One region of the Rahnella sp. AN3-3W3 genome, then DNA from elsewhere that is predicted to be linked to it. Evidence: predicted binding sites of a transcription regulator. Region 1 holds the regulator's gene; the other holds the start of a gene.

What was found. The regulator PhoB, encoded in region 1, activates phosphate uptake and scavenging genes when phosphate is short. The targets are predictions, from matches to a motif close to CTGTCATAAAACTGNCNNAT.
Region 2: rpoH (RNA polymerase sigma factor RpoH) is a predicted target of PhoB. The motif match lies at 1,356-1,375, and genes of this name have one in related genera.

The regions. Positions count from the first base shown of each region.
Region 1 covers NZ_JYDG01000013.1:8,832-11,976, reverse strand. The annotation lists gene UC15_RS05345 (DNA-binding transcriptional regulator) at 1-144, shown strand, start outside; gene phoR (phosphate regulon sensor histidine kinase PhoR) at 176-1,495, opposite strand; gene phoB (phosphate response regulator transcription factor PhoB) at 1,518-2,207, opposite strand; gene sbcD (exonuclease subunit SbcD) at 2,445-3,145, shown strand, end outside.
Region 2 covers NZ_JYDG01000089.1:8,352-11,496, forward strand. The annotation lists gene ftsE (cell division ATP-binding protein FtsE) at 1-235, shown strand, start outside; gene ftsX (permease-like cell division protein FtsX) at 235-1,215, shown strand; gene rpoH (RNA polymerase sigma factor RpoH) at 1,534-2,391, shown strand; gene UC15_RS20490 (helix-turn-helix domain-containing protein) at 2,651-2,974, shown strand; partial or broken gene UC15_RS20495 (MFS transporter) at 2,946-3,145, shown strand, end outside.

The DNA.
Region 1 (3,145 bases):
ATCAGCCAGGGCGTGCTGGCCAGACTCATCAATATGTCGGCTAACAGCATTCAAAAATGGGAGCGGGATGAAACCAAACCCACCGGTGCTGCTCTGATCTTACTGATGCTGATCGAAGAAAAAGGTTTACAAATCATCTGCTAAAAGAAGCCACAGCGTGGGCTGTGGCTTCTTTTTATCCCTTCACATCGCTTTGGCTGGCCTGTTCCTGAGGAACAATCAGTTTCGGTGCCAGTGTAAATATAAAGCGGGTACCGACGCCGACTTCACTCATCACTTCAAGTTTTGCGTTGTGATGACTCAGGGCGTGTTTGACGATGGCCAGCCCCAGACCGCTGCCGCCCGTCTGGCGCGAACGCGCTTTATCGACACGGTAGAAACGTTCAGTCAGGCGCGGCAGGTGTTGCGGCGCAATACCCGGCCCGTTATCACTGATCTGGAACTGCGCGCCATGCGGCGTTTGTTGCCAGCTGACTTCTATCCGCGTCCCCGCCGGGGTGTGGTTGACGGCGTTGTACACCAGATTCGACACCGCGCTGCGTAACTGATCTTCATTGCCAAAGACCTTCAGTTTCTCGTTTACACGGAACACCACTTCGTGACGGCCACTGCTTAAGGATTGCACTTCGCGCTCCAGCATGCCGAGCATTACCGGAATATCGACTTTCTCGTGCATATCGATATTTGCTGACGCTTCGATTTTCGACAATGTCAGCAGCTGCTTGACCAGCCCGTCCATGCGCCGCGTCTGCTCCTGCATGGTGTCCAGCGCTTTGGTACGAAACGGCTCTTCCAGTTTGGCGTCTTCCATCATTTCCAGATATCCCTGCAATACAGTCAGCGGGGTTCTCAGTTCATGACTGACGTTAGCGAAGAAGTTACGACGTGCACCTTCGAGCTGACGCATCTGCGTAACATCACGCGCCACCATCAGCAATTGCCCTTCGGAATAAGGCATAACGCGAAACTCGACGTAATGCTCGTTATTGAGTTGCAGATTCAGGGCACGGCTGAAATCACGGGTCTGGATCCAGGTACGAAACTCGGGATAACGCAGCAGGTTAAAGATGTGTTGTCCGTTATCTTCCGGCCAGCGGAAACCGAGCAAATCTTGCGCCAGCCCGTTACACCAGAAAATATTGCCCTCTTCCGTCGTCAGTACCACCGCATCGGGTAATGATTCGGCACCACTGCGGAAACGTTTAATGAGCTGACCTAATTCGCGACGGCGACGGCGGTTACGCATCTGCATCTGGTTTAGCCCGTAAAACAAAGGCTCCCAGCTCCAGCGGCCATTCGGCGGGGTTATGCTGCGGTCAAGCCACAGCCAGTGAGAGAGTTTGAGCTGGTTGTAATAATTCCAGCCCAGCGCCGCCAGCAGCGACGCAAAGAGGAGCCAGCCGAAATGGCCGACGAAGATACCGAGGATTAACGCGGGCAGGCAAAAGAGAAAGAATTCACCGGCCAATCGTTTCCATGACAAACGTTCTAGCACACAGATTCTCCGCTGTGGGGACTCAATAACGCGTTGAAAAACGGTATCCGGTTCCACGAACAGTCTGGATCATTCTGTCATGTCCACTGGTTTCCAGCGCTTTACGTAAACGACGAATATGCACGTCTACCGTGCGATCTTCCACATAAACGTTAGTGCCCCAGACGTTATTGAGCAACTGTTCGCGGCTGTAAACACGTTCGGAGTGGGTCATAAAGAAGTGCAATAATTTAAATTCGGTCGGCCCCATATCGAGCGCCTGCTCGTTGGCCATCACACGGTGAGACGACGGATCCAGGCTTAAACCCTGCATGTCGATCACTTCTTCCACCGCCATTGGCGAGATGCGTCGCATCACGGCTTTAATGCGGGCAACCAATTCTTTTGGAGAAAACGGTTTGGTGATGTAATCATCGGCACCGACTTCCAGGCCGCGTACCCTGTCTTCTTCTTCACCGCGGGCGGTCAGCATCATCACCGGAATTTCGCGGGTCAGCGCTTCACGTTTGAGATGTTTGATAAACTGAATACCGGAACCGCCGGGTAACATCCAGTCGAGCAGGATAAGTTCAGGGTAAGGTTCTACCAGCTGGCCAACGGCTGAATCAAAATCTTCAGCTTCTACTGCCTGATAGCCATTCTGTTCCAGTACAAAACACACCATTTCACGGATTGGAGCTTCGTCTTCAACCACCAGTATACGTCTTGCCATCGTAGGTCCTGCCAATAGGTTAGCGATCTTTTATTTGATTGCGGGCGCCATTATGCGTCAGTTTTGTGACAGATTTATGAATAGAAAGGATGGTTCATTACAGTCAAATATGACAGAGACATTTCTTCTATTCAGCTGCCATCTCGCTGAAATTGGTCTGATTTATCGGGGACAGCGTCCCCCGCCGACGTTTATACTTTGCCCCATTGTCGTCATCCAGATCCATACGGGAGTCTCATGCGCCTGATCCACACGTCAGACTGGCACCTCGGCCAGTACTTTTTCACCAAAAGCCGCGCCGCCGAACATCAGGCATTTTTGCGCTGGCTGACTGGTCAGGTGCAGCAACATCAGGTAGATGTCGTGATTGTGGCAGGCGATATATTTGATACCGGTTCCCCGCCCAGCTATGCCCGCGAGCTTTACAACCGCTTCGTCGTCGAGTTGCAACAAACCGGCTGTCAGCTGATTGTACTGGCGGGGAATCACGATTCTGTCGCCACGCTCAATGAATCGCGAGAACTGCTTTCCTGCCTGAATACGCGGGTGATTGCGACCGTCGGCGAAAACCTCTCTGAACAGATTTTAGTGCTCAACCAGCGTGACGGGACACCGGGCGCGGTACTTTGCGCTATTCCGTTTTTACGTCCGCGGGATTTGCTCGCCAGTCAGGCGGGACAATCCGGCAGCGACAAACAGCTGGCATTGCAGGAAGCCATCGCCGCGCATTATGACGCGTTGTGGCAGGCCGCGCAGACCAAACGCGACGAACTCGGCGTTTCGCTACCGATCATTGCTACCGGCCATCTGACCACGGTTGGCGTCAGCACCTCCGATTCCGTGCGCGACATCTATATAGGCACACTCGATGCCTTCCCCGCGCAGGCGTTTCCGCCGGTCGATTACGTGGCACTTGGTCATATCCACCGCGCACAGTG
Region 2 (3,145 bases), on a different contig from region 1:
ACAACGTGTGGGCATCGCCCGTGCGGTGGTGAACAAGCCTGCGGTGCTGCTGGCGGATGAACCGACCGGTAACCTCGATGGTGAATTGTCGGAAGGCATTTTGCGTCTGTTCGAAGAATTTAACCGCGTCGGCGTCACCGTTCTGATGGCGACGCATGATGTGGGTCTTATTGCCCGTCGTAATTACCGTACGCTGACGCTGAGTCAGGGGCGTATGTCGGGAGGGGTGTACTAATGGCGAACAGTCCGAACCCGGCGAAAACCGCAAAAAGCGCCCGTGCCGCAAAAAGCAAAGCGTTGCAGGGTGGCTGGCGCGAACAGTGGCGTTATGCGTGGATGAACGCGCTGGCTGACATGCTGCGTCAGCCGCTGGCAACACTGCTCACGGTGATGGTAATCGCGATTTCCCTGACGCTACCGAGCGTCTGTTATCTGGTGTGGAAAAACGTCAGTACCGCGGCAGAACAGTGGTATCCGACGCCGCAGCTGACCGTGTATCTCGACAAAGCGCTGGACGATGACGCCGCAGAAAACGTGGTGAAAACCCTCAAAACAGAAGCGGGCGTGGATAAAGTTAATTATCTGTCCCGTGAAGAAGCGATGGGCGAGTTCCGCAACTGGTCTGGCTTTGGCGGCGCAATGGACATGCTGGAGCAAAACCCGCTGCCAGCGGTGGCTATCATCACGCCTAAAATGAATTTCCAGGATTCTGCGACACTCAACACCTTGCGCGACCGCGTGGCGGCCGTACATGGCGTGGATGAAGTGCGTATGGATGACAGCTGGTTTGCCCGTCTTGCGGCGCTCACCGGTCTGGTCGGGCAGATTGCGGCGATGATCGGCGTGCTGATGGTGATCGCCGTCTTCCTGGTTATTGGTAACAGTGTGCGACTGAGCATCTTCAGCCGACGCGATACCATCAACGTGATGAAGCTGATTGGCGCGACCGACGGGTTCATTCTCAGGCCGTTCCTGAACGGCGGCGCGATGCTCGGTTTCACCGGCGCATTGTTGTCGCTGATCCTCTCGGAAGTGCTGGTGCTGCGCCTTGAGAGCGTAGTGACCCAGGTGGCACAGGTGTTCGGTACCACCTTTGACCTGCACGGTCTGGGCTGGGATGAAAGCCTGCTGCTGCTGATCGTGTCCGCGATGATTGGCTGGATTGCCGCCTGGCTGGCGACGGTTCAACATTTACGGCGATTTACACCACAGTAGCGATAATTTGCTATAATGTTCCCCTGCTGCTCAGTCTTTGTGTACAGGGGAACAGCCGATTCTTGCTATATCGTCCCATCATTTTCCTGCTTCCCCTGCAATGGCACAAATTCACTATCCAATAGTCAGTCTGTCACATAGAGTCATCAGACTGTTGAATCTGTCCGTGAACTTTATGTAAAATTCGTGGTCGTAGAGCAGCGAATATGAAGGGCTCGGCGTTGCTTTGTTGTCGCCCCTTAAGGCCAGCAACGTAGCGGTATCATCCCGCAGCAACGTGGTATAAAACCTGCATTACGTCATACATGAGAGGCTTGAATGACCAAAGAAATGCGCACTTTAGCATTAGTACCCCAAGGTAGCCTGGAAGCCTATGTTCGGGCCGCCAATGCCTATCCTATGCTCACCGCAGAGGAAGAACGGGCGCTGGCTGAACGGCTGCATTACGACGGTGACCTGGAAGCAGCGAAAGAGCTGATCCTGTCTCACCTGCGCTTTGTTGCTCACATTGCCCGCAACTATTCAGGTTACGGTTTGCCACAGGCAGACCTTATCCAGGAAGGGAATATCGGCCTGATGAAAGCGGTTCGCCGTTTTAATCCGGAAGTCGGTGTGCGTCTGGTGTCCTTTGCCGTGCATTGGATCAAAGCAGAAATTCACGAATATGTGCTGCGTAACTGGCGCATCGTGAAAGTCGCCACCACCAAAGCGCAGCGTAAGCTGTTCTTTAACCTGCGTAAAAACAAACAGCGTCTGGGCTGGTTCAGCCACGACGAAGTAGAGCACGTTGCCCGCGAACTGGGTGTAACCAGCAAAGATGTGCTGGAAATGGAATCACGCATGGCCGCACAGGACATGACGTTTGATCCGACCCCGGACGATGAACCACGCGATGGCGCTGCGATGGCACCGATGCTGTATCTGCAAGACAAGAGTTCTGACTTTGCAGAAACCATCGAAGAAGATAACTGGGATCAGGACGCGACCGACAAACTTTCCTCTGCAATGGAAGGTCTGGATGAGCGCAGCCAGGATATCATTCGTGCCCGCTGGTTAGATGACGAAAACAAATCGACTCTGCAGGAGCTTGCCGATAAATACGGTGTATCCGCAGAACGTGTTCGTCAGCTGGAAAAGAACGCGATGAAAAAACTGCGTGTGGCAATCGAAGCCTGATAAACGCAGTTTCCGAAGTGAAAAAGCGACCTTTATGGTCGCTTTTTTTATGCCTGAAATTCTCCTCTGAACGCCCCTGTTAATTCCAGCATACTGGAATTGCTCTGAATATTTTCCCTTCTAAATCATCTGGTTATTCCAGTATGTTGGAATATTCAACTTTATAGAGAACTCAATCACAGAGGATCACAAGCGTCCTGTCGTCTGTTCATTTTTGCCTCTATAACTTGTCCATCTCAACAGAATGGATTCCAGCATGATGGAATTAATCGCTAAATCAAAAGTTCCGGCACTGACGCGCGCCGTCGCCATTCTCGACATCATTTCCCGGCAAGGACAGTGCAACGCGAACCAGCTCGTCAGTGAACTGGGGATGCCCAAAAGCACCGTGTATCTGCTGCTGGAGGAACTGAAAAATCAGCGTTTAGTTACCCAGTCAAATTCCGGTAACTACCGCCTCGGGTTCAGATTGCTGGAGCTGGGCAGTCAGGTTTCCCGCCAGCTCGATTTGCGCAATGTCGCACTCCCGCATCTGAAAGCGCTGATGCACGACACCGGGCTGGTTCTGGATGTTTATGATTGAAGGGGTGCTGGCGGTGATGGCCGGTATCTGGACATTCTGGTATCTCGATAATGGCCCCTCGACGGCGCGTTTCCTGTCAGCTGAACAAAAACAGGCGCTGATCGGTGAACTGGCGAAAGAAGAGAAACTGAAACAGAATTCACGCCTGCGGGATGCCTTCAGCATTCCGGC